One region of the Rhizobium sp. CRRU65 genome, then DNA from elsewhere that is predicted to be linked to it. Evidence: predicted binding sites of a transcription regulator. Region 1 holds the regulator's gene; each other region holds the start of a gene.
What was found. The regulator LexA, encoded in region 1, represses DNA repair genes until DNA is damaged. The targets are predictions, from matches to a motif close to TGTTCNNNNTGTGTTCNG.
Positions count from the first base shown of each region.

Region 1 (7,826 bases):
AGATCGCTCCCGACCTTCTTGCCTACGTCGGTCCGCTTGGCGCTGCAGCGCCTGGCGAGGAAGACCGGCGCGATATCAGGCGCGCAGCCGATGCCGCTGAGATGCTGGGCCGGCTCGATGTCGGTCAGGGCGCCGTCGCCATCGGCGGGCGTATCGTCGCGCTGGAGGGTCTTGAGGGCACGGACGAGATGCTGGAGCGTGTCGCGGGTCTCAGAGCCGCCGGGCGCATCTCGCCGCGCCGCCGTGGCGCACTCGTCAAACTCTGCAAGCCGCAACAGGATATCCGCGCCGACTTGCCGGCGATCGGCGTTTCCACGGTTCTGAACGCGAGGAAAGCCGGCCTTGCCGGCGTCGCCGTCGAGGCCGGCCGCTCGCTGGTGCTCGATCGCGCCGCCGTCATCAAAGCCGCCGATGAGGCTGGGCTCTTCGTCTGTGGCATCGATCGCGGCCTGCCGGCATGGGGGCTTGAATGAACGGGGCGCCGCTGAAGATCGCCGTCATTGCCGGCGAGGTGTCGGGGGATCTGCTCGGTGCCGATCTCATCGCCGCCCTGAAGCGGGTTCATAGCGGACCGGTGGAGCTCGTCGGTGTCGGCGGCGAGGGGCTGCAGGCGGAAGGCTTGCGATCCCTGTTCGATTTCTCCGAGCTGTCGATCATGGGTATCACCCAGGTGCTGAGCCGGCTGCCAAAGCTCTATACGCTGATCCGCCAGACGACGGCTGCCATCATCGCCGCAAGGCCGGATATTCTTCTGATCATCGACAGCCCGGATTTCACCCATCGCGTCGCAAAGCGTGTCCGCATCGCTCTGCCGGATCTGCCGGTTGTCAATTATGTTTGTCCAAGCGTCTGGGCCTGGAAGGAATATCGCGCCACGCGCATGCTCGCCTATGTCGATCATGTGCTCGCCGTCCTGCCCTTCGAGCCGGCAACAATGCGTGCGCTCGGCGGGCCTGAGACCACCTATGTCGGCCATCGCCTGACCGCCGATCCGGCGCTGCTCGAAGTGCGGCAGCAGCGCACCATGCGCGCACCCGTCGAGGGAGCCGGCAAGGCGATCCTGATGCTTCCTGGATCAAGATCCTCCGAAATCGCCAAACTGCTTCCGTTCTTCGAGGATGCGGCCAAAGAACTTGTCGCCCGCAACGGCCCGATGCGATTCCTGCTGCCGACCGTGCCGCACAACGAAGCGCTGGTGAAAGGGCTCGTCGCCGGCTGGGCCACGCCGCCGGAGGTGGCGGTCGGGCCGGCGCAGAAGTGGAAGGCCCTTGCCGAGGCGGATGCGGCGATGGCAGCTTCCGGCACGGTGATCCTCGAACTCGCCCTTGCCGGCGTGCCGACGGTGTCCGTTTACAAGACGGATTGGATTATCCGCCTGCTCGCCCGGCGCATCAAGGTATGGACGGGCGCATTGCCCAATATCATCGCCGATTATGCCGTCGTGCCGGAATATCTGAACGAGATCGTCCGCGGCGCCAGCCTGGCGCGCTGGATGGAGCGGCTGTCGGCCGACACGTTCCAATTGAAGGCGATGAACGAGGGTTATGATCTCGTCTGGCAACGCATGCAGACCGAAAAGCCGCCCGGCGAACACGCTGCCGAGATCCTTCTCGACGTGCTGAAAAAGAAAAAACCCGGTCGTTTCTGACCGGGTTTTCTTTTGGGTTCTTTCTGAAGCGATCAGCGCTTCGAAACCGGAATGTAGTCGCGCTTCGGTTCGCCGACATAAAGCTGGCGCGGACGGCCGATGCGCTGTTCCGGATCCTCGATCATCTCGTTCCACTGCGCGATCCAGCCGACGGTGCGGGCGAGCGCGAAGAGCACGGTGAACATGGTCGTGGGGAAGCCCAGCGCCTTCAGCGTGATGCCGGAATAGAAGTCGATGTTCGGATAGAGCTTCTTCTCGATGAAATATTCGTCGGTGAGCGCGATGCGCTCCAGCTCCATCGCCACTTCGAGCAACGGATCGTCCTTGATGCCGAGTTCGCCGAGCACTTCATGCGTCGTCTTCTGCATGATCTTGGCGCGCGGATCGTAGTTCTTGTAGACCCGGTGACCGAAGCCCATCAGGCGGAACGGATCATTCTTGTCCTTGGCGCGGGCGACATATTCCGGAATGCGGTCGACCGTGCCGATTTCCGTCAGCATGTTGAGGGCTGCTTCGTTAGCACCGCCGTGAGCGGGCCCCCAGAGGCAAGCAATGCCGGCGGCGATGCAGGCGAACGGGTTGGCACCCGATGAACCGGCGAGACGGACGGTCGAGGTCGAGGCGTTCTGCTCATGATCGGCATGCAGGATGAAGATGCGGTCCATGGCGCGGGAAAGCACCGGATTGACCACATATTCCTCGCAGGGCACAGCAAAGCACATGCGCAGGAAGTTCGAGGCATAGTCGAGGTCGTTCTTCGGATAAACGAAGGGTTGGCCGATATGGTATTTGTAGGCCATCGCGGCAAGCGTCGGCATCTTGGCGATCATGCGCAGGCTGGCGACCATGCGCTGGTGCGGATCGGTGATGTCGGTGGAGTCGTGATAGAAGGCCGACAGTGCGCCGACGCAGCCGCACATGACGGCCATCGGATGCGCATCGCGGCGGAAGCCGGTGAAGAAGCGGCTCATCTGCTCGTGTACCATGGTGTGGTGCGTAACGCGGTAATCGAAATCCTTCTTCTGCACGGTGGTCGGCAGTTCGCCGTAAAGCAGGAGATAGCAGACTTCGAGGAAGTCGCCATGCTCGGCGAGCTGCTCGATCGGATAGCCACGATGCAGCAGGACACCTTCGTCGCCGTCGATGTAGGTGATTTTCGATTCACAGGATGCGGTCGAGGTAAAACCCGGATCGTAGGTGAAGGAAGCGGTGTTCTTGTAGAGGGCACCGATATCGATGACGCTCGGGCCGATCGTGCCGCTTTTGACAGCAAGGTCGACAGACTTGTCACCGATTTTTATTGTAGCGCTTTGATCCGTCATGCTGATCCTCCGAAATGGCGGTGGCGCCATAAAAGCGCCATAGGGGTTAAGCGTCCTCACCGATAGCTATATGATCGCGAAGCTAATGCCAAGTTACTGTGATGGCATTTTGTGCAATGCGGTATCACCTTTTAGGCACTGCAGCGATGAGCCACACGCATATCGGAAGCCGATGATTCGACTGGTCTTTTGGGGCTCGCGATTTTGCCTCATATTTCAATCGATTATGCTTGCCGGATTTGATTGGAGGTTGCATTCTGACTGCCTTCGCAGCCGGGCTTGGGCGGTTCATGCAGGAGTTGACGTCAGTCGAATTGCGGCCGGAAACAGGCGAAGGCCTTGCCGGCTCCTCCAATTTTTCACCACCAGTCGTGGTGACGCGACCGGCAAGGACGCAGTCGGCAATACCATTGCGCCACCGGCTGCCGGCCGCAGCCTCGCACTTGCTGCGTGCCGGCATGCGCATGCTGGGCGAGGAGACGGACCATGGCCGCCTGCTGCTGTTCTCGCCGGTCTTCCTCGGCGCCGGGTCAGCCATCTGGTTTCTCGCGGCATCGGATTTTCCGCTCACTGCATCGCTGCTCTGCCTGTTGGTGCTGACCGTCGCAGTTCTCATCGCCAGCCGCAACCGGGCGGCATTGCGGGCAGCGCTGCTGGCGCTTTCGCTCGTGGCTTGCGGCATAGTCTCGGCGCAGTTCGAGAGCTGGCGGGCTTCGACCGTGATCCTCGATTCATCAGTGACGACGACGGTGACCGGCCGCGTCGAGCGGCGCGAAGGCGATGGTCGCGGCCGGTGGCGCTACATTCTTGCCGTCACCGGCACTGAAGCGCCTCAGGTCAAGCGGCCGCCGGAACGCATCACCGCCATCGCCCGCGGTGCGGACGCAGCCTTCGAGATCGGCGATATCATCACCGGCAGGGCGCGGCTGACGCCGCCGGCGGGCCCAGCACTTCCCGAGCTCAACGACTTCTCCTTCAGTGCCTATTTCGACGGCATCGGCGCCAACGGCTTCTTCTACGGTGCACCGACGAAGGTCGATGCGCAGGCAGGTCCGCAGGCTGCAAGATCGGCGGTGGAAGCGCTGCTCGAAGGGCTCTACCGGCTGCGCAGCGGCATTGGCGACCGGATAAGGTCGATCCTGCCCGGCGATACCGGCGCTTTTGCCGCCGCACTGGTGACGGACGAGCGGCGCGCCATCTCGGATGCGACGACGGAGGCACTACGCCAGTCCGGTCTGGCTCATATCATCGCCATCTCCGGTCTCAACATGGCGCTGTCGGCCGGCATCTTCTTCGTCGGCTTTCGGATGCTGCTCAGCATCTTTGCCGGTATCGCTGAGGCCTACCCGACGAAGAAGATCGCTGCCGCCGGCGCGCTCATCGCCGTTACTGCCTATTTCCTGATTTCGGGCTTTGCGGTCTCTGCCGAGCGCGCTTTCATCATGATGGCCATCATGTTGATTGCCGTCTTCTTCGACCGGCCGTCGATCAGCCTGCGCAATGTCGCGCTTTCCGCCCTCGTCATCATCCTCATTTCACCGTCCGAGGTCTTAGGTCCGAGCTTCCAGATGTCCTTTGCCGCGACATTGGCGCTGGTCTCGGGCTATCAGTTGTGGAAGGACCGGCGCGTCCGCGAAAACGCCTTTCTGAAGCTACCTATCATCAGGCCCGTCGTTACGGTTGCCGGTTTCTTCGGCGGCGTCTTCCTGACTTCGCTGATCGGCGGTTTTTCCACCGCGCTGTTTTCGATCGAGCATTTTCATCGCCTGACCGCCTACGGCCTGCCGGCAAACCTCGCGACGATGCCGATCATCTCCTTCATCGTCATGCCGGCCGGCTTGCTGGCGATGCTGCTCATGCCTTTCGGTCTGGATGTTTTGCCCTGGAAGGTCGTCGGATTCGGCCTCGATCTGGTGATCGCGGTCGCAAAGACGGTGTCCGGCTGGGATGGCAATATCGACGTCGGCCGCTTGCCCGCCTGGTATTTCGCGGTCGCCGTGGCAGGCTTTCTGCTGCTGACGCTGCTCCGCACCCGGCTGCGCCATATCGGCACATCAATCATCGCGGTCGCAACGCTCATCCTGTTGCTTCTACCGGTTCCCCGGCCGCCGGATCTGGTGATTTCGGAGGATGGCAGTCTCGTCGCGGTGGTCGAAGCGGCAGCAATGGCTTCCAACCGTGAAAGACCACCGGATTTCATCTTCGACCAGTGGCAGAGAGCCCTGGTCCTGCCGAGACATGATCCGCCGAAGATGCTGGATGGTCCTGCTATCCCGCAGGTAGGAGAAGACCGCCGCGTCAAGCTTTCCCGCGATCAGCAGAACGAAGCGAGGACAGCGATGCGGGCGGCCGCAGCGGCCGGTGAAGCAAACCGCTTTTCCTGCGTCAAGAGGGCCTGGTGCGCATCAAGGCTTGGCAATGGTCGTGTGGTTGCTGTCATCGACAATGCCGCCTATCTCGGCCCGGCATGCGACGCGGCCGATATCATCGTGACGTCGGTCCGCCTGCGTTTCAACAGCTGCCGCTCAGGTGCGACGCTCTTCACCGGCGAGACGCTGCGCAGGACCGGATCCATCGAGTTGCGCTTCGCGGACGCCGGCCTGGAGGTGGCAACCGCATTTGACGCATTGTCGCGACCATGGATGCGCCATCGCGCCTTTGACTGGCGCAGCAACAGCTTTACCGAATCCGGCCTAACCGATGTCAGTGATAGCGGCGAATGAGGCCGACGAGTTTGCCCTGCACCTTAACACGGTCTGGTCCGAAAATCCGGGTCTCGTAAGCCGGGTTGGCCGCTTCCAGTGCGATCGAGGCGCCCTTGCGGCGGAAGCGCTTGAGTGTCGCTTCTTCGTCATCGACGAGTGCAACAACAATGTCGCCAGGACTTGCGGTGCTGCCATTGCGGATGATCACGGTGTCGCCGTCGAAGATGCCGGCGTCGATCATCGAATCGCCCTTGACCTCGAGCGCATAATGTTCACCGGAGCCGAGCATGTCGGCCGGAACGGCGATGTCGTGGGTGTTGTTCTGGATCGCCGAGATCGGCACACCGGCGGCGATTCTGCCCATGACCGGCACGGAAACCGAGTTGCCGTTGTCGGCGACGGGTTTTGCGGGAGCAGGGGCGGCGACCGGCTGAGGTTTGCCCAGGCTGCCTTCGATGACGCTCGGCGAAAAGCCGCGCCGCGGCTGGATGCTGGGGCTGTAGGCCTCCGGAAGCTTGATGACCTCGAGCGCGCGGGCGCGGTTCGGTAGGCGGCGAATGAAGCCTCGCTCCTCTAGCGCTGTAATCAAGCGATGAATCCCGGACTTCGAGGCGAGGTCCAGAGCATCCTTCATTTCGTCGAAAGACGGTGGAACGCCGGATTCTTTCATGCGCTCGTGAATGAAAAGGAGAAGCTCCTGTTGTTTGCGCGTGAGCATCGACGTTGTGACCTCGTGATTGAAACAAATCCAGAACAGACACTATATGTTCCATATGTGTTCCGCAAGTAGCTAAATTTCCGTAAAACTTGGCGCCAACTCGTTGAGATTTTTATTTTCATTCGCCGGATTGGGACACATCTCTTGTATTGAGGGGCGCGCCGTCGCACATCTCTTGCCGTTTCCAGGAGGGATATGATGAACGAGCATTCCGCCAAACCGCACCCGCTGGATCATGTCGTGCTGCCGGTCGTCAATATCGATCTGGCGCGCGAGAGGCTCGGCAAGCTCGGCTTCACCGTTGCCGCCGATGCGCGCCATCCCTTCGGAACGGAAAACGCCTGCGTCTTTTTTGCCGACAAGACCTATCTGGAGCCACTCGGGATTGCGAGCGTCGAGGAGAGCGAGGCATCGGCGCGCCAAGGCAATGTCTTCACTGCCCGCAACCAGGCCTTCCGTTTCCGCTGTGGCGAGGAGGGGCTTTCGGGGCTGGCTTTCGGCAGCAAGGATGCCGGCATCGATCATCAGAATTTCGTCGGCAACGGATCGAGCGCCGGCGAGATGCTGCAGTTCACCCGGCCGATGACGATGCCGGACGGTTCCGAGACGATTGCCGGCTTCAAGCTGGCTTTCGCCGCCGACCTGCGCGCGCCGGATCTCCTGCTTTTCACCGTCGAGCGCGTCAATCCGCTACCGGCCGAGCGCGCCGCGCTGGAGACGCATGCCAATGGCGTGACCGGCATAGTCGAGATAGCGCTTTGCGCGCCTGATGCTGCCGCCTTCGCAGCCTTCGTCAGCCTTGCCGTGGCGCAATCGGCAGTCGAGAAAACCGGTTTCGGCGCCAATATCGCGGCATCGAATGCGAAAATCAGCCTGATGACGCGGGAAGGGCTGGAGGCCTATTTCGACATCGCCGACTCATCCGCAGATCGCGGCCTGCGCGGCCGGGCAATCCTCTTCGCTGTCGCCGATCTTGCCGTGACAGAAGCGCATTTGGCTGCTAACGGGGTGACATACACGCGCAAGAACAATCGCATTCTGGTGAAGCCCGCGCCCGGGCAGGGCACGCTCTTCGCCTTCGAGGAAACACGATGAGCACTGATACGAATTCCGAAGTCAGGGTCGGCGAAGGCCAAGGCCAGGTCACCTTTTCCAATACCGGCCGCCTGTCGCTGATTGCCGGTCCCTGCCAGATGGAGAGCCGCGACCACGCCTTCATGGTTGCCGGCACGCTGAAGGAGCTTTGCGGAAAGCTCGGCATCGGCCTCGTCTACAAGAGCTCCTTCGACAAGGCGAACCGGACCTCGCTGTCGGCCGAACGCGGTATCGGGATCGAGAAGGGCATGGAGGTCTTTGCCGACCTCAAGAAGGAATTCGGTTTTCCCGTCCTGACCGACGTTCATACCGCCGAGCAATGCGCGGAGGTGGCAAAG
Region 1 is NZ_JBLYZH010000008.1:245,812-253,637, forward strand. It holds gene ACM5SV_RS18845 (LpxI family protein) at 1-473, shown strand, start outside; gene lpxB (lipid-A-disaccharide synthase) at 470-1,648, shown strand; gene gltA (citrate synthase) at 1,681-2,970, opposite strand; gene ACM5SV_RS18860 (ComEC/Rec2 family competence protein) at 3,261-5,693, shown strand; gene lexA (transcriptional repressor LexA) at 5,674-6,393, opposite strand; gene ACM5SV_RS18870 (VOC family protein) at 6,592-7,488, shown strand; gene kdsA (3-deoxy-8-phosphooctulonate synthase) at 7,485-7,826, shown strand, end outside.

Region 2 (7,826 bases), on a different contig from region 1:
CATATCGCCGGCCTGCTGGAGCATCCGGACGGCGGTGAAGTCAACATCAACGGCCATGCCTGCGACGGCTTGAGCGATGAGAAACGCACCGCCATCCGCCGCAGCGAAATCGGCTTCGTCTACCAGTTCCACCACCTGCTGCCGGAATTTTCGGCACTCGAAAATATCATGATGCCGCAGCTGATCGCCGGGCTTTCCTGGAAGGAAGCCGGAGAGCGGGCCGGCCAGCTTCTCGACTACATGCGCATCGGCCATCGTGGCTCGCATCGCCCCGGCGAGCTTTCCGGCGGCGAGCAGCAGCGCGTTGCGATTGCCCGTGCCGTCGCCAATGCGCCGACCCTGCTTCTTGCCGACGAGCCGACCGGCAATCTCGACCCGGAAACGGCAAGCTACGTGTTCGAGGCGCTGGAAGCGCTGGTGCGCCAGTCGGGCCTTGCTGCCCTTATCGCTACCCATAACCACGAGCTCGCCCGCCGCATGGATCGGCGTGTGACGATCTCTGACGGCAAGATCGTCGATTTCTGAGACTGCGGTCCATGGCTGTCAGGTTGACGCCGATGATTGCCCCTCAGAACTAACCTACCGGGGTCGAGCCACTGGCCTCGCCCCGTCTTTCGGACCCCGTAAATGGGGCGAGGGGACGTGCCATGCGAGAGATTGGCGAGGAACTGAAGGGTCGCGGCATATCCTCTTCGCCCCGTTTACGGGGAGAAAGGTGGCGGCAGCCGGACGAGTGGCTGATCTCGCCGACCTCCTGGCGGGACATTATGCACTTAACAGGACAGCAGTGGGCCACGATCAGGGGATAACCAGTCCGCCGCGGTAGTCGAGCATATAGGCCTTCTGGCCATCGACCATGATGCATTCACTGCCGCTGAACCGCTCGCAGCTGCCTTCGCTGCGGTCGATATAGCGGCCGAGCGGATGGTCGAATTCCATTCCGCCAAGAAACCGCCCCTCTCGATACATCGCCGAAAGTGCTGTCTTGATCACCGTCCCGGCTGCTGCGCCGTCGATGAGATCAGGCGCAATGACGCAGCCAAAATAATTCATCGCCCAGACGGGCTCGTCGGCAAGCCACACCACTTCCTGTCCGGCGAAATCCGTGCCGCCGAAATAGCTGTCGAGATAGCGCCAGTCGCCGCGTTCGTAACCGATATCGTGGGAGCTCGGCCGGCAGGGCGCGCGCGCCGCGCCGCCGCCCACATAGGTCGTAGCCTTCGCCTCCACGATGAATTCGTTCAGCATCGCAATATCGAGCATGTCATTCTCCTCTCGGCCCGATGTTGGCAAATAATCCCTGGCATGTAAAGAACAGAAAGTGAACATAGGCCGGGAGTAGTGGAGTCGCTCTGAGGAGGGCTGCCGCCTGAGCACCATGACCGATCAGCGGCGGATCGGGAAAGGGCAAGGCTGCTGCCGATCACCTCGATCGCCGGCCCTCTAGCCGATTCGTCGCCTATTTCCTGGGATGTTCAAACACAAGAAAGGAGGAAAAGATTCCTGTTGACAATAGAACATACATGGAACAAATTGAAAACATAACGAGTAAAGGAGAGCCCGATGACTGACATGATCCGTGATATCGCAGCATTCACCTCCATCGCAATGTTCGTTGCCAGCTTCTCGCTCATCGTCATGGCGCTCTAAAGTTTTCAGGGGAACCGCATGGCAATCATGCGGTCCGGACGCGGGACTTCTTCTGGACATCATCGCCCTCTATGCCGACAATGCGTCCGATTCATTCGGGTGATTGGGAAGGCATGTCATGGCGGATACGGCAAAGGGTTCAACGGGTGAGGCGATCGGCGGTACGCCGGGTTTCATCCACCTGAGGGTCCATTCCGCCTATTCGCTTCTCGAGGGCGCTCTGCCGCTGAAGAAGATCCTCTATAAGGCGACCGGCGACAGCCAGCCGGCGATTGCAATTACCGACACCAACAATCTGTTCGTCGCCCTCGAATTCTCCCAGAAGGCGATGGAGGAAGGCCTGCAGCCGATTATCGGCTGCCAGGTCTCGATCGACATGGGAGACGGGTTGGAAACGGAAAAGCGCGGCGGCCAGCAGGCCCTGGTCAAGCTGCCGGCGATCGTTCTTCTCGCTGCGACGGATGCCGGTTACGAACGGCTGGTCGATCTCGTCAGTCGGGCCTATCTCGGCGGCGAAAGCAACCAGGCCGTTCATATCAGTGCCTCCTGGCTGGAGGAGGCAGGCACGGAAGGGCTGATCGCATTGACCGGCGCGCTGACCGGGCCGGTCGACGTGGCCATCAAGGAAGGCCATCCCGCTCAGGCGGAAGCCCGGCTGCTCACGCTGAAGCGTCTCTTCGGCGACAGGCTCTATGTCGAGCTGCAGCGGCACGGCACCTATGACAAGCGGCACGAGCAGAAGATTATCGGGCTCGCCTATGCCCACGACCTGCCGCTGGTTGCGACCAACGAGGCCTTCTTTCCGACCCGCGACGATTACGACGCCCATGATGCGCTAATGGCGGTCGCGCACAACGCCATCGTCTCCGACGACAGCCGCTTTCGCCTGACGCCGGATCACTATCTGAAGAGCCGGGCCGAGATGGTCAAGCTCTTCGCCGACCTGCCGGAAGCGCTGGAAAATACGATCGAGATCGCCACGCGCTGCTCCTTCGTGCTGAAGACCAGAAAGCCGATCCTGCCACGCTTCACCGGTGCGACCGACGATGCCGAGGAGGCCGAACGCGCCGAGGCGAGCGAGCTGCGCCGCCAGGCGGTCGAAGGGCTGGACATGCGGCTTGCAACGCTCGGCATGTCGGCGGGTTACGAGGAAAAGGACTATCGCGAACGGCTGGATTTCGAGCTTAGCGTCATCGAGCGCATGCGGTTTCCCGGTTACTTCCTGATCGTTGCCGACTTCATCAAATGGGCCAAGCAGCATGACATTCCGGTCGGTCCCGGCCGTGGTTCGGGCGCCGGGTCGCTGGTCGCCTATGCCTTGACGATCACCGACGTCGATCCCTTGCGTTTTTCGCTGCTCTTCGAGCGCTTCCTCAATCCGGAACGCGTCTCGATGCCGGACTTCGACATCGATTTCTGCCAGGACCGCCGCGAAGAGGTGATCCGCTACGTCCAGGCCAAGTATGGCCGCGAGCAGGTGGCGCAGATCATCACTTTCGGTTCGCTGCAGGCGCGCGCCGCCCTTCGTGACGTCGGCCGTGTGCTGGAAATGCCCTATGGCCAGGTCGACAAGATCTGCAAACTCGTACCGAACAACCCGGCTAATCCGACCCCGCTGTCCAAAGCGATCGAGGAGGAGCCGAAGCTGCAGGAGGAGGCGGCGAAGGAACCTGTTGTCGCGCGCCTGCTCGATATCGCCCAGAAGATCGAGGGGCTTTACCGCCACGCCTCGACTCACGCCGCCGGTATCGTCATCGGCGACCGGCCGCTTTCCAAGCTGGTGCCGATGTATCGCGATCCGCGCTCCGATATGCCGGTCACCCAGTTCAACATGAAATGGGTCGAGCAGGCGGGCTTGGTCAAATTCGACTTCCTCGGCCTGAAGACGCTAACGGTGCTGAAGGTCGCCGTCGATTTCGTCGCCAAGCTCGGCGTCAAGGTTGATCTCGCGGCCATTCCTCTCGACGACAAGAAGACCTACGAGATGCTGTCGCGCGGCGAGACGGTCGGCGTGTTCCAGGTGGAAAGTGCCGGCATGCGCAAGGCGCTGATCGGCATGAAGCCGGACTGCATCGAGGACATCATCGCGCTGGTGGCGCTCTATCGTCCCGGCCCGATGGAGAACATCCCGACCTACAATGCCCGCAAGCACGGCGACGAAGAGCTGGAATCGATCCATCCGATGATCGACCACCTGCTCAAGGAAACCCAGGGCGTCATCGTTTATCAGGAACAGGTGATGCAGATCGCCCAGGTACTATCAGGCTATTCGCTGGGGGAAGCCGACCTTCTGCGTCGCGCCATGGGTAAGAAGATCAAGGCTGAGATGGACCAGCAGCGCGAACGCTTCGTCGTTGGCGCCGTTAGGAATGGCGTATCGAAGCCGCAGGCCGACAATATCTTCGAACTGCTGGCGAAGTTCGCCAATTACGGCTTCAACAAGTCGCATGCCGCCGCCTATGCCATCGTCTCCTACCAGACGGCCTACATGAAGGCGCATTACCCGGTCGAATTCCTCGCCGCTTCGATGACGCTCGACATGTCCAACACCGAAAAAGTCAATGATTTCCGCCAGGATGCCAAGCGCCTCGGCATCGAGGTGATCGCACCCTCGGTGCAGAGCTCCTTCCGCCATTTCGAGACCGGCGACAACCGCATCTATTACGCGCTCGCCGCCCTCAAGGGTGTCGGCGAATCCGCCGTCGACCATATCGTCGAGGTGCGCGGCGACAAGCCCTTTGCCAGCATTGAGGATTTCTGCCTGCGCATCGATCCGCGTCAGGTCAATCGTCGCGTGCTCGAAAGCCTGATCTATGCCGGCGCCTTCGATTGTTTCGACATGGACCGCGCCCAGCTGGCAGCCGGCCTCGACCGTGTTCTCGGTTATGCCCAGCGTGCCCAGGAGAACAAGCTGAGCGGCCAGTCGGACATTTTCGGCAGCACGCTGACGTCGGGGCCTGAGAAGATCTCCCTGCCGCCGTTCTCGCCCTGGCTCCCCTCCGAGCGGCTGCTCAAGGAATTCCAGGTGCTGGGCTTCTATCTGACGGCCCACCCGCTCGATTCCTACAACAACATCCTGCAGAAGATGCGGGTGCAGACCTTTGCCGAATTTTCCGCCGCCATCAAACAGGGCGCGGCCAATGCGCGCCTTGCCGGTACCGTCATCTCGAAGCAGGAGCGCAAAACCCGCACCGGCAACAAGATGGGCATCATCGTCTTCTCCGATTCTTCGGGCCAGTTCGAAGCGGTGCTGTTTTCGGAAATGCTGAACCAGTATCGCGACGTTCTCGAGTCGGGAAAATCCTTCGTGCTGACCGCGACAGGCGAGGAGCGGCCGGAGGGCATCGGCCTGCGCATCCAGACGATCCAGTCGCTGGAGGAAAAGTCGCTGCAGATGCAGAAGGCGCTGCGCGTCTATGTCCGCGATTCCGGACCGCTGCGGATGGTTGCCGGCCATCTGAACGCCAAGGGCGACGGCCTCGTTTCCTTCATCGTCATCAAGGAGGATGGCAAACGCGAGGTGGAAGTGGCGCTGTCGGAGAAATACCGCATCACGCCGGAGATCGCCGCCGCCCTTCGTGCCGCCCCCGGCGTCGTCGACGTCGAACTGGTTTGATCAGCCCCGCGTCACCCGCGGGTGATTGTGATGAAATCCGTGCCTTCGCCGGTTTCCCGGCCGAGGCCTGTATCGGAGATCGTCAGCGTCGAGCCGGGCGCGATGAGGGCGTCGATCCTGCGGCGGGTCTCATCGGGGATGGTAATCCGGCTGAGCGAACGGGCGATCGGCTTGCCTGTAATGATCGAGCTTTCCTGATTGGTGATGCCGAGCCGCTTCATCGTTTCTCGGGAGAGATTGTTCTCGAGCGTGATGCCGAGCCAGTCGGCGGTGCCGGCCTTTTCATCGACTGCATGCAGCGTGAAGAAATGTGTGCCGAGCGCCAGTCCCGGATCGGCGATCGTCACCGGCGCTTCGAAGATCGGCTTGAAGGACTGCCGCACCATGATAACGCCGTTGGGCGGCTCTCCCTTGCCAGCCGCGGCATAGGCTTCTCTGAGGAGCGTGTCGGAAACCAGGCTCCTGTCGGCGGCAAATTCCGCCGGCCGCAGCGTCTTGAAAGCCTTGATCGCCTGCACCGTCGACGGACCGAGCAAGCCGTCCGGACTGCCGGCGGAAAAGCCGAGCTGGTTGAGCAGGGTTTGGATGTCGATCACCGTCTCGCGCAGCGTCCGGCGCGTGACGAGCATGCTGATCGGCTCGGACGGCGGCTCTGGTTCTGTCGCTGCAATCGGCTGCACTGCCGGCATCGGCATCGCAGCGGTATCGTTCATCGCCACCTGCACCGGCTTCTCGGGGCTGTCGAGCATCGAGGGCCGCAGTTCGACATCCGAAAGCAGCGGCATTGCCGTCGGCGTATCTGGACGGAAAAGGGTCGGATGCTCGATTGGCCGCGGCACCAGCTCACCGTCGCTGATGATGACGGGGACACTGAGGTCGGTCATGCCATAGAGCATTTTTGCGAAGGCGCCGGGCATACGCACGCAGCCATGCGAGGCTGGATAACGCGGCACGGAATTTGATTCATGCAGCGCAATGCCGGACCAGGTCAGCCGTTGCATGAACGGCATCGGCGCCGCCGAATAGAGATTGGATTCGTGGTATTTCTGCTTTTCCAGCACCGAGAAGATGCCGCTCGGCGTCGTGTGGCCGTCCTTGCCGGTCGAGACCTTCGAGGTCGCGACGACCTCGGTGCCATCATAGACCGCAAGCGATTGCTTGTCCTTCGAGACGAAGATCTGCAGCGTGCGCGCAGCATCCGCGGCAAGAGCGGGGTGCACGAGTGCGGTGGCCGACAGCAAGCCGAGGCCGAAGACGAGACGCGAGAACATGAGACCCAACCATACGCAATACTTGCCCGGCACATTATGGGACGAAGTTTAAGGAAGATTTTATGGGCCGCCTGGCTGGCAGGCCTCACGCGTTAGTGATCGCGCTTGCTGTTGCCGAACGTATAGCCGGTCTCGACCGTCTTCTTGCCGAACTTGTCGCGCAGCTTATCCATCGCCGCTTCGGCCGCCGCACGCCGGCCCGATTGCTGGTCGATCAGATCCGGCGGATCGGCGCGGGCGGCATCGCCGAGATCGGTGACGCCGATGCCGATCAGACGGAACTTCGTACCATCAGTCTCTTTTTCAAGAAGCTCGAGCCCGGTGCGGAAAATCTTGTCGGCAAGCTGGGTCGGGTCTTCGAGCTTGCGGTTGCGGGTGCGCGATTTGAAATCGGCGCTCTTCATCTTCAGAACCACGGTCTGGCCGGCAATGCCGTTTTTCTTCAGCCGCCAGGAGACCTTTTCGGAGAGGTTGCGCAGGATCGGCACCAGATCGTCATAACGCGAGATGTCATCGAAGAAGGTGGTCTCCGACGAAACGCTCTTGGCGGCATCGTTGAGATGCACTTCGCGGTCGTCGATGCCGCGCGACAACCGTGCGAGCCGTTGGCCGATGCTGCCGTAGCGGCGCATCAGGTCGTTTTCTTCCATCTGCTGCAACTGGCTGATGGTGCGGATGCCGTCCGCCTCCAGCGTCGCCGCAAAGGCCTTGCCGACGCCCCAGATCGTGGTGACGGGACGCGGCGCCAGGAACTCGACCGCTTCCTCGCGGCCGATGACCGAAAAGCCGCGCGGCTTCTGCAGATCGGAGGCGACCTTGGCGAGAAATTTGCAATAGGAAAGCCCGACCGAAACGGTGATGCCGACCTCCCTTTCGATACGGCGGGCGAATTTGGCCAGCGTGCGCGCCGGCGGATCGTGATGCAGCCTCTCGGTGCCGCCGAGCTCTAGGAAGGCCTCGTCGATCGATAGCGGCTGCACCAGCGGCGTCAGATCCTGCATCATGGCGCGCACCTGCCGTCCGACCCGGACATATTTCTCCATGTCGGGGCGGATGACGATCGCTTGAGGGCATGCTTCCAGCGCCTTGAACATCGGCATGGCCGACCGCACGCCATGGATACGGGCGATATAGCAGGCGGTGGAGACGACGCCGCGTTTGCCGCCGCCGATAATGACAGGCTTGTCGGCAAGCTCGGGATTGTCGCGTTTCTCGACGGCTGCGTAGAAGGCGTCGCAGTCGATATGCGCAAGCGTCAATGCGTAGAGTTCGCGATGGCGCACGAGGCG
Region 2 is NZ_JBLYZH010000004.1:403,837-411,662, forward strand. It holds gene ACM5SV_RS10980 (ABC transporter ATP-binding protein) at 1-525, shown strand, start outside; gene ACM5SV_RS10985 (DUF5680 domain-containing protein) at 799-1,263, opposite strand; gene dnaE (DNA polymerase III subunit alpha) at 1,769-5,266, shown strand; gene ACM5SV_RS10995 (L,D-transpeptidase family protein) at 5,278-6,537, opposite strand; gene ACM5SV_RS11000 (DNA polymerase IV) at 6,630-7,826, opposite strand, start outside.
Region 2: the regulator LexA is predicted to act here: its motif matches at 1,514-1,531, upstream of ACM5SV_RS10985 (DUF5680 domain-containing protein).

Region 3 (7,826 bases), on a different contig from region 1:
GTCCTCGATCGTCATGAAGATGACGCCCTTGGCGCTGCCGGGTCTCTGCCGGACGAGGACCAGGCCAGCTGTCATCAACCAGCGACCATCCCGCGCGTTCATGGCTTGCGCGCAGGTGACGATCTGGCGCTCTGCCAAAGCTTTTCGAAGGAATGCGACGGGATGTTGGCGGAGCGTCAACCCGATGTGACTGTAATCCTGGACAACGTTGTGTCCATCCGTCATCTGGCGCAGAGCGACTTCGGGTTCCTGCTGCTCGGCGATCGCCCTCGCCTCGCGTTCCGAGGCGGCTGCAAAGAGCGGAAGAGGTTCGTCACGCAGAGCCTTAATCGCCCACAATGCGTCGCGCCGCTGAAGTCCCAGAGATGGCAGGAAGGCGTCGGCCTCGGCGAGTTCGACCAGAGAAGCCGCCGGGACCCCAGACCGTCGCCACATATCGTCAACGCTTTCGAACGGTTGGTCCATGCGAGCAGCCGCGACACGCGCGGCATCGGCGGCGGCAAGGCCGCGCACCATGCGCATTCCCAGGCGGACCGCGTGATGGTCGGTATCTCCGATACGCTCAAGCGTACAGTCCCACCGGGAATTGTTGATGCAGATCGGTCGGATCTCGACGCCATGGTTCCGAGCGCAACCGACGATCTGGGCCGCCGCGTAAAATCCCATCGGCTGCGAGTTCAGCAGCGCCGCGCAAAAGACGTCCGGACAGTGGCATTTCACATAGTTGGAGGCATAGGCGATCAAGGCGAACGACGCCGCATGGGATTCCGGGAAGCCATAACTGCCGAATCCCTCGAGCTGGCTGAAGGTCTTCTCGGCAAACTCGGCCGTGTAGCCGTTCCTGATCATGCCGGAGACGAGCTTGTCCTTGAAGCGCGAGACGCCGCCGGTGAACTTGAAGGTGGCCATCGACTTGCGAAGCTGGTCTGCCTCGCCGCCGGTAAATCCGGCGCAAACCATCGCCACCTTCATGGCCGACTCCTGGAAGAGCGGGACGCCGAGTGTCTTGCCGAGAACGGCTTCGAGTTCCGGCGTCGGGTAGACGACCCGCTCCTTGCCCTCCCGGCGGCGGAGATAGGGGTGCACCATATCGCCCTGAATCGGACCAGGCCGGACGATCGCGACCTGGATCACGAGGTCATAGAAGGTCCGCGGCTTCAGGCGCGGCAACATCGCCATTTGCGCCCTCGACTCGATCTGGAACGTGCCGAGGGTGTCGGCTTTCCTGATCATCGCGTATGTCGCCTGGTCCTCCTGAGGGATGGTGGCGAGATCAAGGTGCTCGTCCTTGTGTTCTTCGATGAGCGCGAAGGCCTTCGCCATGCAGGTCAGCATACCGAGCGCCAGGATGTCGACCTTCATGAATTTGAGCGCCTCGACGTCGTCCTTGTCCCACTCGATCACTTGCCGGTCAACCATTGCCGCGGGTTCGATCGGAACGAGATCGTCGAGGCGGTCGTGGGTCAGGACGAAGCCGCCTGGATGCTGTCCCAGATGCCGAGGAGCGCCCATGAGCTGCTGCGCAAGCCTAAGCGTCAGGGCGAGGCGGCGGTCTTGCGGGTTCAAGCCCTGATCACGAAGACTGCGATCACTGACCAGCTCTTCCGACCACGCCCACATGCCCGTTGACAGGGCCTTGATGAGGTCCTCAGGCAAGCCGAGCGCCTTGCCGACGTCGCGGATGGCACCCTTCGCCCTGTAACGGGTCACCGTCGAACAGAGAGCGGCCTTATCCTTCCCGTAGGTCTTGTAGATCCATTGGATGACCTCCTCCCTTCTTTCGTGTTCGAAGTCGACGTCGATGTCCGGCGGCTCGTCGCGCTCCTGGGAGACGAAGCGCTCGAACAGGAGATCGTTGGTCGAGGGGTCGATGCTGGTGATACCAAGGATGTAACAGACGGCCGAGTTCGCCGCCGAGCCCCGCCCCTGGCAAAGGATGCCTTGCGACCGGGCGAAGCGGACGATCGAGAAGACGGTCAGGAAGTATGGGGCGTATTTCATCGTCCGGATGAGATCGAGTTCGTGACGGACGATCTTGAGAACCTCCGGCGGCAGCCCTTCCGGATAGCGGTTGGGCACGCACTCCCAGACATAGTGCTCGAGGGATTCCTGCGGGGTCTTGTCCGGGAGGATCGCCTCCTCGGGATACTGGTAGGTCAGTTCCTCCAGCGAGAACCTGCAGCGGTCGACGATCTCCATCGTCCGGGCCAGCGCCTCGGGGTAGCGCGGGAACAGGCGCTCCATCTCCTCCGGCGGCTTTAGATATCTGTCCGCGTGGCGCTCGCGCTTGAAGCCGACGTCGTCGATGGTGGTATTGTTTCGAATGCAGGTGACGACGTCCTGAAGCTGCCGCCTGGAAGGATCGTGGAAGAGGACGTCGTTGGTGACGACTGTTCGCACGCGGTGCCTCATCGCCATGTTCGACAATTCGTGCAGCCTCAACTGGTCGTTCGGACGCCGCCGGAGGCAAAGCGAGACATATGCTCGGTCCTCGAATATCTCGGCCATCTTGCGAAGTTGGACGGCGCAGGTCTCGTCAGCTAGGTCGGGCACAAGGATTGCAAGCAGCCCCTCGGAGTAGAGAGCGACATCGTCGAGGTTCAAGATGCAGTTCGCCTTGCCGCCCCTGCCCTTGCCAAGCGTGAGGAGCCGGGTGAGCCGCGAATAGGCGCCGCGGTCCGTGGGATAAAGGAGAATCGACATGCCCTCCTGCAGATCCAGCCGACACCCAACAACGAGACGGACGCCTGTCGCGCGCGACGCCTCGAGCGCCCGGACGACCCCTGCCAGGCTGTTGCGATCGACAACGCCGAGAGCCTCGATGGCCAGTTCCCTGGCGGTAGAAAAGAGCTCGTCGGCGGAGGACGCGCCACGAAGGAAGCTGAAATGCGTCGTGACCTGGAGCTCGGCGTATCTCATCCGAATATCCCGTGTATGAACCACTTGTGGGAACCTGTTTCGGGATCGATGCCGTCGCCGGAGCGAAAGATCCAGTATCGTTCCCCGCTCTCGTTTTCGATGACGAAGTAGTCGCGCACAGCCTCGAATTCGCTGTCGCGCTTCCACCATTCGCCGAAGACCCGTTCCGGACCGTCCGCACGCTTGACGCGATGACGCTTACCGCGCCAGGTGATGCTGGCCGGCGGATGATCCGGCAGCAGGGCTATCGCCTCGATCCGATCCGGACGCGCAAACAGCCGCACCGGCCGTCGCCAATGGTGGACCCAATCTTCCGTCGCGTCCTCGCCGACCGCGGCGATACGCTGGACGCTGCGCTCCGGGACGTCGGAGGCGACCGGCGCGACCCGGTAGACGCGCTGGCCTCGGTTGCCGAGGACGTCGATCAGCGGTGTGATGTCGGCATCCTCGTCGTCGACAAGCGAGGACGCCTTCTGCTTCTCTTCAAGCGGTTCCGACATCACGGCGACGAGGGTCAGCCTTTCGATCCCGAAACCCGGCTCGATCGTCTGCGTCCGGTCGCGGAACAGTTTCGTCAACCAGGCGATGTCTCGCACCGGCTTGGCGGTTCCCGCTCTGATCGCCTGCCTGGTCCCATCGACCTTGTCGACGATAAGATCGGTCCGGCGGACGCCAAGACCCTTCCGTTGGAGTTCAGCGACGAGCTGAACAATCAGCCGGCCGACATACTTGTCGATCGTTTCCGCTGCACCGATCGGTTCGGCGAACGATCGAACGACCTCGACGAGTTCTGGGCTACGGATCGGATCTATTGGTTCGCGGACGCGACCGAACATCTGGTCGAGACGCCGTCCAATCTCCGGGCCGAAGCGAAGCGCCAAGGGAGCGCGCGGCGTCGCCGAGAGCTCGCCGATAGTCCGGAAGCCGAGCATGCGCAGATCGCCCACGATCTTCTCGGGTAGCCGCAGCAGAGAGATCGGAAGTCGCTCGACCGCCCGGATGGTCTCTCCACTCGGGACGATGACAGTTTCGCGATTGATGGCGCGGGCACATGCGTGAGCCGCGCCCCATGTGTCTGCAATGGCGACCCGTGCCGTCAGGCCCTTGGCGCGAAACCGATTGGCGATGCTCGTCAACATGCGCTCCTCGCCGCCCTGCAGATGGTCGGCGCCCTCCGTATCGATGACCATGCCGTCCAGCGCGTCGACGGCGACGATCGGCGAATACTGCGTCAGCGCCCACATGGTGACGCGCTCGAGCGCCACGGCATCGGCGGCCGGATCGGCGTCGATCATCCGCAGGCCCTGGAGGATCGCCTGCGCCCTGGCGGCCGGCATGCCGACGTGGAGTCCGGCCTTCCTGGCCGCGGCGTCGGCGGCCGAGACCCAGCGCTTGGATCCGCTCTTCGAAATGACGGCGATCGGCTGCTCAACGGGAATGGCGGGATCGGCCCGCCTGATCCTGTCGGTCGACAGATCGGGAAAAAATATCGATACGACCCTTGGCATCGCAGGCTCCTACTTCGAACTCGGCACACTCACCCGCTTTCACCCTCATCAGTTCCAAAAACCACCTCGCCCGCCCGACGCCTGGAACCGGCAGCTCCTCACTCGGAATGACGCTCACCCTCCAGCGCGTGGTCGCGGCCGTCGGCTGCCCGAAGTCGCTGGCCTCGGTCTGCCGTCGCCACCGCCGCACCGCGAGCGCCATCGTGCCGGTCTTCTCGGCGGCAAGTTGCAGCCGGCGCGACGCCGCCATCGGCAGGCGGACGATCTCGCCAATCACCGCGCCGAGCCCGCCGTACGAGAGGCCCGCCTCCATGTTGGCAAGGACGTCCTCTTCCTTGTCGGACTCGACGAAGACCACCCGGTTCGGATGCAGCCCCGCCTGCGCCAGGGCCGGGAAGAACAGATCGGGACGTGTCAGGCACCAGACGATCTTGCCTTTCGTACGCGCGGCAATGCCGGCCACGAACAGGGCGGCGGCCGCGCCATCGACGGTGCCGGCCCCGCCGCCAGCGCATTCGTGCAGCGCCCCATGGGCCAATCCGCCGCCCGGAAGCCGCCCGTCGATCTGGGCCACGCCGAAAGGCAAAACGCCTCGCCTGCGCCGACTGGCGCTTTCCAGGTGCGCTATCTGCTCGCGCAGACCGTCGAGGATAGCGATTGGGGCGACGGCTGAGTTCATGATCTCCTTTAACGGCAACCCGTTTTCAGCTTGAGTAACAGCAATATGTTCTGTATCTGTTCTCAAGACGTAAATGAGTCAACGCGCATATGACGCGCTGAAGTTGAGCACGAGTGCGACGCAGAAAAATCGACAGCGGATTCAATCGGATGATGAGGAAGGAATATTTTCGGAGGCGCCGAACGCCGCTTGTGGACGATGGAGTTCAGGCCAGACATTGCGCCATATCACGACCGGCAAACTGTTATTCTCGAACGGGACGCCTGGGCCGATTGGCTCGATCCGGCCTTCTCGGCCAAGTCGCTGATCGAGCCCTGCCGCCCGGCCCGCTCTCCATCGAACAAGTCGGCTGAGCTGCAACCCGGCTGGCTAAGGAGCACTTTCTTCTTCGCTCTCTGCTGGGGCCGACCATGCTCTTTCAGGCGGGCAGTTCGTGCAGCACGCACCGTAACGGAACCATATGCTCTCGCCGCGGGTTGGATAGGCATCTCCCAGCTCTCAGTTTCACGGAGCATCCATGGCTATATCTTCTACAAGCAATCGAGACTCGGCCGCCTATCCGCTTCAGTCGCTCTTTGTCCCGTTTCCCTTCGTCTGCTTCACGCTCGCGCTTGCGACCGATATCGCTTTCTGGCAGACCGGCAATCTGATGTGGCAGAATTTCTCTGCATGGTTGCTGTTCGCTGGGCTTATGTTGGGCTCGCTTGCGATTCTGGCCGGATTGATGGATCTGATGCGTCGCCGCACGCGCCCTTTACGGCCGCCGTTCCTGTCCGCCCTCCTCTATCTAATCATACTGAGCCTCGCCTTTGCCAACAACCTTATCCATGCCGGCGATGGATGGACGGCCGTCGTCCCATACGGACTGATGCTTTCGGCCGTCACCTTTGTCTTGTGCCTGGTGGCCGCGGCAATTTCCGCCCGCAAATATGCCAGACTGGCCTGGAGGATATGATGAAGAAGTCCCAGATTCTCGGCGCTTCGGTTCTGTCGATATCTGTCGGCGTCGGTCTTGCGGCTTACGCCCAGAGCGGAGATTTTGACATCTCTCAGCAGATCGGACCGAACCCCGTGCTCCCAGATCCAGCCCCTTCCCTGCTGCCTGATCTGAAGGTAGCGGAGGTCGTTGGCTGGAAGGATGGTGAGACGCCGGCCGCACCGAACGGTTTGACGGTCACTGCTTATGCCAAGGACCTCGCCAATCCAAGGACAGTCCACACCTTGCCGAACGGCGACGTACTGGTAGTTCAGGCGCGTGGCCCGTCAGGCGAACCGGCCTCCCGGCCGAAGGATTTGATCAGAGGCTGGATCATGTCCATCGCTCATGGCGACGGCGGCGAGCAGAAGGAAAGCAACATCATCACACTGCTGCGTGACGCCAACCGCGACGGCAAGGTGGATGAGAGGCACGATCTGCTGAAGAAACTCGATTCGCCGTTCGGCGTCGCCTGGGTCGACAACACGCTCTATGTCGCCTCGACGTCCGCCATTCTCGCCTACCCCTATGAACTTGGGCAGAATGAAATCACCGCCCAACCGAAAACCATCACGCCCCTGCCCGGTGGTCCGATCAATCATCATTGGACCAAGGATCTGGCGCTCAGCCCCGATGGGCAGATGCTCTACGTTTCGGTCGGCTCGAATTCCAATGTCGTCGAGAATGGGCTTGAAGCAGAAAAGGGCCGTGCAGCGATCTGGCAGGTCGACCGGCGCACCGGCGCGGCGCGCGTCTTCGCCTCAGGTCTGCGCAATCCGAACGGCCTCGCCTTCAACCCTGAGACAGGTTCGCTCTGGACGGTCGTCAATGAGCGCGACGAACTCGGTCCGAACCTCGTTCCCGATTACATGACCTCGGTTAAGGAAGGCGGCTTCTACGGCTGGCCCTGGAGCTATTACGGCAACCATGTCGATGCGCGCGTGCATCCGCCGCGTCCGGACATGGTCGAAAGGGCGACGCCACCGGATTATGCCCTGTCGAGCCATGTCGCGGCCCTTGGATTGGCCTTCTCGATGAATTCAGCGCTGCCGGCCGCCTACGCCAATGGCGCCTTCATCGGAGAGCACGGCAGCTGGAACCGGGACAGCTTCAATGGCTACAAGGTGGTGTACGTACCATTCGAGGCCGGGAAGCCATCCGGCAAGGCGCAGGACGTCGTCACGGGCTTTATCCAGGACGACCAAGCGAAGGGACGGCCGGTCGGAGTCGGGATCGACGGGACGGGAGCTCTGCTCGTCGCAGATGACGCCGGCAACACCGTCTGGCGCGTTGCTTCGTCCGACGGCAAGATTACGCCGCAGCCCATCGGCACGGACCAGGTTTCGGCAAATCGGCAAGTCTCGACTGATGCGACGGCGGGCGGGACCGCCGATATGAATCCTGGCATCGGAACCGAAAGGACGGGTTCGACCCCTCAATCACAGATGCCGGCAGCCCCGGCAGATGAACGCCCGACCGACCAGAAACCCCTTCCCGGACAAGCGGATAAATCCCAGCCTGCGCAAATGCAGATCGCCCCTGCAGGTGGTCCATGAAGAGATTTTGTCGGGTTTAAATCACTTCTCGCCATGTTTTCGTGGTGACTGGCCGACATCAAGAAATTTCCTGAGGTCACCATCGCGCAGTGGCCATTTCCGCGCGCTTTTCTATCGGCGATCGTTAGCCGCCGCATGTTCAACATGGGGCGAAGGCGCATTTAAGTGAGGGGTTCACGGCAAATGAG
Region 3 is NZ_JBLYZH010000005.1:204,112-211,937, forward strand. It holds gene ACM5SV_RS12540 (error-prone DNA polymerase) at 1-2,919, opposite strand, end outside; gene ACM5SV_RS12545 (Y-family DNA polymerase) at 2,916-4,427, opposite strand; gene ACM5SV_RS12550 (ImuA family protein) at 4,348-5,106, opposite strand; gene ACM5SV_RS12555 (DUF2231 domain-containing protein) at 5,624-6,061, shown strand; gene ACM5SV_RS12560 (PQQ-dependent sugar dehydrogenase) at 6,061-7,638, shown strand.
Region 3: the regulator LexA is predicted to act here: its motif matches at 5,153-5,170, upstream of ACM5SV_RS12550 (ImuA family protein).

Region 4 (7,826 bases), on a different contig from region 1:
GATTTTGGCGATTTTGGCCTTTGCTTTCGTCTCGCCCGAACCAGGCATTCGGGACTTTCCCTCCCGGCTCCTGACTGTCGGGATCGGGCTCAGCGAAAGTTGTCACCGGAACGATGCATCTATGCTCGACGCCAAACCATTGCCTCCAATGCCTGAGATTGAGCTTCCGGACATTCGTCACGCCGCGGTCAGGCTCCATCCGCAGGAGGTCGTCCATATCGAAAGGCCTTCCCTTGGCCGCGAGTTTCGCGGCACGGCCTTCGGCAGCTTCCTCCTGGACGCGCGTCGGAGATGGCAGACCCCAGCGGGCATGGACGAGCTGCTTCCGGCCGTCGGCGGTATTTCTGACGATCGGCCCCATCTGGTCAGGGCTCATCTGATAGGCCGGCATCAGGTTGATCATGCTCTCGGCATCGATCGCCCATTTCCGAACCCAGTCTTTGTCATCCATGCGGTACAAGTTGCACATCTCGCCCGAGCCTCCTCCGGCACGTCAGTTGCGAGCGCCAGAATCCTTGCCGTCGGCGACGTTTGTCAACCCAGGTCACATTGCAGTCTGCCCGCGGGCTCCCAGTTCACGCTGAAAGGTAGTCAATGGATCTGTCCGCTTGCCTCATCCAGACATCCGTCTCCTCCTTCGTCTGCAGCAGGACGGGATTCGCCGATGAATCCCGCCAACTTACAAGGGCCGTTGCGCGCCAGCGGAAGTCGTTGGCCGGCATCCTGGAGCGACCGATTTGGGGCCGATAGCGGGCAGGCAGTTTTCGGGATGCGAAGATAAGAAAGCTGCCATGTTGCAGAACGGAGATATCGGCTGACCATCACCCTTCTCAGTTGATCGCACGCTACCCTCGGCTTCATCCGATGCGGCTGGGGACCTATTGCCTACGCTCTTGCCCGCGCGCCACGGTACTGCTCAAATTCGCACGCGCAACGGGGGAAGCGGAAGCAATGCTAAATCTCAAAACCAAGTCGTTCAAAGAGGTGCTTGCAGAGACGCCTGAACTTAAGGTCACTGGTGAGTGGCTGTGTCTCAACATCGACGCCCGAAATGCTTGGCCGACGAAGCCGCAGGCGTTCACTTTCGAAGGCCATCAGGTTTGGGTGATGCCACTTACCACGGACAACTATCCGGGACTGGCGGCCAACAAGCCACCTGATATGGACCGTGTTGAATGCTTCGCGCTTCTCCACCGTGCGCTGAGCGTCCTGGCCTGGCTTCAGGACACCGGCGCGGTGGTCGTCCAAATGAGTGGAGACACCCTGCCGAGCATGATGGGGATACGCCAACCGTTCGGATACGCGATCCGTGATGATTTCGACTTGTCGGATCTGCCTGTGATCGGAACCGCGTCTGGCAAGCTTGCGTTGGCGCTCATGCGTGAAGGCCGCGGACTAAATCACCCCGGCTACTCGTTCCTGTCCTTCTTCCGGGCGCTTGAAACAGCCATCCCTGATGGCAAGGTCCGGGGTGCTTGGGTCACCGAAAACATTGATAGGCTCGATGGCCGCCGCGCTAAGGACGCTCTCGACGAGTTGAAAGCGACAGTTCAAGGCGACATCGGACAGCATCTTAGGGAATCGGGGCGTCACGCAATTGCGCACGCCAAGCATGACCCGATTATCAATCCTGACGATCCCCGCGATACACGACGACTAGAAGCGGAACTGCCGATAATTGAGGCGCTGGCCGTGTTGGCGATCGAAAGCCATCTTGGCATCCAGACGAGCCATAAAGCCTGGAAAGAGCATTTGTACGAGCTAGGCGGCTGGAAAAGCATTCTTCCCGCCGCCGTCATCGAAGCCAGTCTTGCCGCGGAACCCGACGACATCCAAGCGAACATCGAGCTACCGCTGATTAATTTCCGACTCCGGCGCAGTGAGCCGTTTCCATTGCTTGAGGGGATGATGCCGGTGCACGTGGGTCTGAATAATCAGCGAGTCGAACTCGTTTATCGAAGTGGTGACGGCCTAGCTGAGCTGATATTCTGGCTGAACTTCGCGGAAGAGCGGCTGGAATTCGACCTAAACCGCAGCTTCAATCTAAACGATGACGGCAGCGCCGCGGTCGCGCGGAATGGCAAAGAACGATGTCGCTTCATCTGGGATTATTTCGGCAACGGCGAAATTCAAATCTGGCATGCCGATACAGGCAAGCTCATCTCTCGGGTGGATGCATTCATTCCCTTAAATATGATGGCAGACCTTGATGGTCATATTGCCGAGCTCGCGGCGTGGGACAAGTTGATTGCGAACCGAGAACAAGCAGAGGGTTCAGCCGAGTAGTGTAATTGTTAGCTTTAGCGTCGTTCGCGAGCCGGGTATCACCCACTGGCAATTTTCGACGGACTGTCGTGACTATGACCGCTTTTGCGTTCGGACGGAGCGTGATCGATTGACCGCCATGGGGGCGCAAAGCGGTCAAGACCGCCGTCGGCCCTTTTTGGGGAATTTTGGTTCGATGGCTTCCATAGAGCTGGAGTGTTCGTTTCTCACACTGTCGCGTAGTATCCCTTCCAGCCATTCCTCGGCGTCTAAAGCGCCAGCCGCAACTGCGGCATTGCTTCAGATTTCCGCCGTTCCAGCGAAGACAGCGACACGCCAAGCAGGCGTATGCCTTTTCGCGGCGGGAAGATTGGCGCGAGAAGTATATCGACCACGTCTTCAAGTTCGGCGATCGCCGGCAGAGGTGCGGTAACGGTCTTGCTGCGGGTGATCTGGCTGAAGTCGGCATATTTGACCTTGAGCGTCACCGTCTTGGCGCCGATCTCATTGGCCTCGCAGTATCCCCAGACTTTCGCTATTAATGGCTGAAGCCCTTCGCGCGCGGGTTCATAGGAATGGATGTCCTCCGCGAATGTGTCTTCTGCGCCGACTGATTTCCGCACCCGGTCCGGCTTGACTTGGCGATTGTCGATGCCGCGGGCGATCCCATAGAAATACGGTCCAGACTTCCCGAAATGTTCAACGAGGAAGTCGAGCGTTTTCTCCTTCAGGTCCGCGCCCGTTTCGATCCCGAGCCGATGCATCTTCTCGGCCGTTGCCGGTCCCACGCCATGGAATTTCTTGACGGGAAGCTGTTCGACGAAGGCGGGGCCGTTCTTCGGGGTGATGACGGCCTGGCCGTTCGGCTTGTTGAGGTCGCTGGCCATCTTGGCCAGGAACTTATTGTACGAGATACCCGCCGACGCGTTGAGCCCCGTCGCCGCCTTGATCCTCGCGCGGATTTCCGCGGCGATCTCCGTCGCGATCTCCATTCCTTTGAGATTTTCAGTGACGTCGAGATAGGCCTCGTCGAGTGACAACGGCTCGATCATCGGCGTGTATTCGGCGAAGATCGCTCGGATCTGCAACGACACGGCTTTGTAAACATCAAAGCGCGGCTTGACGAAGATGAGGTCCGGGCATTTCCGCTGGGCGGTCACCGAAGGCATGGCGGAATGGACGCCGAATTTGCGTGCCTCGTAGCTGGCGGCCGCCACCACCCCTCGGGCAGCAGGACTGCCGACGGCAACCGGCACGCCTCGCAGCTCCGGATTGTCGCGCTGCTCGACCGATGCGTAGAAGGCGTCCATGTCGACATGCACGATCTTGCGCGGCCGCTCGCGGTTGTCTTCGTCTGTCATCATCTAGCTTCCGTCAGCGAGGCCATTACCCAAACATGGGAAGTGTGCCCCACACTTGTCACCCTTGGGCGTCTGCATCCGCTCGCAGCCCATAGCCATGCGCCGGCGGATTTCCGCGAAGCTGACGCTTGCGCCAAACGCTTTCACCAACAGCCTGCGCTCATGCGCGCAATGGCGATCGCAGACACGGCAGATGAGTTCGACCACCGGGACCTTGTGATCCTTCAGTCTCGGAACCCCATCGTCCAAAGGCCGCGTTCGGCGCATCTGAAAATATTCCTTCCTCGCCATCCGATTGAATCCGCTGCCGATTTTTCTGCGTTGCACTCGTGCTCAACTTCAGCGGGTCATGTGCGCATTGACTCATTTACGCCTTAAGAACAAATACAGAACATATTGCTGTTACTCAAGCTGAAAACGGGTTGCCGTCGAAGGAGATCATGAACCCAGCCGTTGCCCCAAACGCCGTCCTCGACGGCCTGCGCGAGCAGATCGCGCACCTCGAAAGCGCCAGTCAGCGCAAGCGAGGCGTTTTGCCTTTCGGCGTGGCGCAGATCGACGAGCGGCTTCCGGGCGGCGGGTTGGCCTATGGGGCGCTGCACGAGTGCGCTGGCGGCGGGGCGGGTACCGTGGATGGGGCGGCGGCCGCCCTGTTCGTGGCCGGGATAGCCGCTCGCACTCAAGGCAAGGTCGTGTGGTGCCTGACACGTCCCGACCTGTTCTTCCCCGCCCTGGCGCAGGCGGGTCTGCATCCGAACCGGGTCGTCTTCGTCGAGTCCGACAAGGAGGAGGACGTCCTTGCGAACATGGAGGAGGGCCTCTCATACGGCGGTCTCGGCGCGGTGATTGGCGAGATCGTCCGCCTGCCGATGGCGGCCTCCCGGCGACTGCAGCTTGCTGCCGAGAAGACCGGCACGATGGCGCTCGTAGTACGGCGGTGGCGACGGCAGACCGAGGCCAGCGACTTTGGCCAGCCGACTGCCGCGACCACGCGATGGAGAGTGAGCGTCATTCCAAGCGAGGAACTGCCCGTTCCAGGCGTCGGGCGGGCGAGGTGGTTTCTTGAACTGATGAGGGTGAAAGCGGGTGAGTGCGCCGAGTTCGAAGTAGGAGCCTGCGATGCCGAGGGTCGTATCGATATATTTTCCCGATCTGCCGACGGACAGGATCAGGCGGGCCGATCCCGCCATTCCTGTTGAGGAGGCGATCGCCGTCATTTCGAAGAGCGGTTCCAAACGCTGGGTGTCGGCCGTCGATCCCGCGGCCAGAAAGGCTGGCGTTCATGTGGGCATGCCGGCCGCCAAGGCGCAGGCGCTCTTCCAGGGTCTCCGGATGATCGACGCCGATGCCGCCGCTGATGAAGCGGCGCTCGATCGCATCACCATGTGGGCGCTGAGCCAGTATTCGCCGATCGTCGCTGTCGACCCGCCGGACGGCATCGTCATGGACACGGAGGGTGCGGACCATCTGCAGGGCGGCGAGGAGCGGATGTTGACGAGCATCGCCAACCGCTTCCGCGCCAAGGGCCTGACGGCGCGGGTTGCGATCGCCGAGACATGGGGCGCCGCCAACGCGTGCGCCAGAGCAATCAACCGCGAGACCGTCATTGTTCCGAGAGGCGAGACCGTTCGGGCGGTCGAGAAGCTGCCGCTCTCCCTTCTGCGCCTTCCAGAGAAGATCGTCGGCGATCTGCGGACGCTCGGCTTCAAGACCATCGGCGAACTCGCCAAAACGCCACGCGCCCCGCTGACGCTCCGCTTCGGGCCGGAAGTCGGCCGCCGCCTCGACCAGATGTTCGGCCGCACACCGGAGCCTATCGATCCCATCCGCACAGCCGAGCTTGTCGAAGTCAGCAGGGCGTTCGCCGAGCCCATCGGCGCCGCGGAGACCATCAACAAGTATGTCGCCCGACTGGTCGTCCAGCTTGTCGATGAGCTGCAGAGAAGGGGTCTCGGCGTCCGTCGCGCCGACCTTATTGTCGAGACGGTCGACGGCACCCGGCAAGCGATCCGCGCCGGGACCGCCAAACCCGCGCGCGATGTCGCCTGGCTGACGAAGCTATTCAAAGACAGAACCGAGAAGATCGAACACGGCTTCGGTATCGAGAAGATGACGTTAGTGGCGGTCATGGCGGAGCCGCTGGAGGAAGCCCAGAAGTCGTCGTCGCTGGTCGAAGACGAGGTCGTGGACCTCACGCCGCTAATCGACATCTACGGCAACCGTGGCCAACGCGTCTATCGCGTCGCGCCCGTTGCTTCCGACGTTCCCGAGCGTTCGGTCCAGAGGATCGGTGCCGCATCTGATCCGATAGAGGCTGCCTGGGTCAATCACTGGCGTCGGCCCGTCCGCCTGCTTGCGCGGCCAGAGCAGGTCGAAGTGATGGCGCTGCTGCCAGACCATCCGCCCGTCTGGATCATGTGGCGGGGCAAGCGCCGGAAGGTGAAGAACGCCGATGGGCCAGAGCGGATTTTCGGCGAATGGTGGGAACGCAACTCCGAGATGGCGGCGGTCCGCGACTATTTCGTGATCGAGGACGAGGGCGGTGAGCGGCTCTGGATCTTCCGGTCCGGCGACGGCGTGGATACGGAAACAGGCAGCCATAAATGGTTCGTGCACGGGGTCTTCGCATGAGATACGCGGAGCTGCAGGTCACGACACATTTTTCGTTCCTGCGGGGTGCGAGTTCGGCGCAGGAACTGTTCGAGACCGCCAAGATGCTGGGGATCGAAGCCATCGGCGTCGTCGACAGAAATTCGCTCGCAGGGATTGTTCGGGCGCTGGAAGCCTCGCGGTCGACCGGGATCCGGCTTGTCGTCGGCTGTCGCCTCGATTTGCAGGACGGGATGTCGATCCTCGTCTACCCCACCGACCGCGCGGCTTACTCCCGGCTGACACGCCTCATCACGCTGGGTAAGTCCCGAGGCGGCAAGAACAACTGCATCCTTCACCTGAATGATGTCGTTGCGTATTCCGACGGCATGATTGGCATCCTTGCACCGGATCTGCCCGACGAGAGATGTGCGGTCCAGCTCAGGAAGATGGCGGCGATATTCGGCGACCGGGCATATCTCTCGCTCTGTCTCCGACGGCGCCCGAACGATCAGTTGCGGCTACATGACCTGTCGAATATGGCGACGAAATTCAGGGTGAAGACGGTCGTCACGAACGACGTGTTATTCCACGAGCCAGGCAGGCGGCAGCTTCAGGACGTCGTGACCTGCATCCGGCACAATACGACGATCGACACGGTCGGTTTCGAGCGCGAGCGACACGCAGATCGGTTTCTCAAGCCTCCCGAGGAAATGGAGCGTCTGTTTCCGCGATACCCGGAGGCGCTGTCGCGGACGATGGAGATCGTGAACCGCTGCAAGTTCTCCTTGGAGGAGCTGACTTATCAGTATCCGGAGGAGGCTATCGTCCCGGGCAAGTCGGCGCAGGAGTCCTTGGAGCACTATCTGTGGGAATGCATCCCGAACCGGTATCCGGAAGGCCTGCCACCAGATGTGCTGAAAACCGTCCGTCACGAGCTCGATCTCATCCAGAAGATGAAGTACGCGCCGTATTTCCTCACGGTCTTCAGCATCGTCAAGTATGCCCGGAGCCACGGCATCCTTTGCCAAGGCCGCGGATCTGCGGCGAATTCGGCCGTCTGCTACATTCTCGGCATCACCAGCATCGACCCGAGCACGAACGATCTCCTGTTCGAGCGCTTCGTTTCGCAGGAACGAGACGAGCCGCCGGATATCGACGTCGATTTCGAGCACGAGCGGCGCGAGGAGGTCATCCAATGGATCTACAAGACCTACACGCGCGAGAAGGCCGCTCTCTGTGCGACGGTCACCCGGTATCGGGCGAAGGGTGCGATCCGGGATGTCGGCAAGGCGCTCGGACTGCCCGAGGACGTGATCAAGGCCCTGTCGTCGGGAATGTGGTCATGGTCGGAGGAGGTTTCGGATCGGAACGTCCGCGAGCTGAACCTCAACCCTGAAGACCGCCGTCTCGTACTCACGCTGAAGCTGGCTCAGCAGCTCATGGGTGCGCCGAGACATCTCGGCCAGCATCCTGGCGGCTTCGTCCTTACCCACGACAGATTGGACGATCTCGTGCCGATCGAACCTGCCAGCATGAAAGATCGGCAGATCATCGAATGGGATAAGGACGACGTCGAGGCGCTGAAGTTCATGAAGGTCGATGTATTGG
Region 4 is NZ_JBLYZH010000011.1:219,887-227,712, forward strand. It holds partial or broken gene ACM5SV_RS22530 (SOS response-associated peptidase) at 20-469, opposite strand; gene mauJ (methylamine utilization protein MauJ) at 952-2,286, shown strand; gene dinB (DNA polymerase IV) at 2,535-3,626, opposite strand; gene ACM5SV_RS22545 (hypothetical protein) at 3,630-3,893, opposite strand; gene ACM5SV_RS22550 (ImuA family protein) at 4,067-4,825, shown strand; gene ACM5SV_RS22555 (Y-family DNA polymerase) at 4,746-6,257, shown strand; gene ACM5SV_RS22560 (error-prone DNA polymerase) at 6,254-7,826, shown strand, end outside.
Region 4: the regulator LexA is predicted to act here: its motif matches at 4,003-4,020, upstream of ACM5SV_RS22550 (ImuA family protein).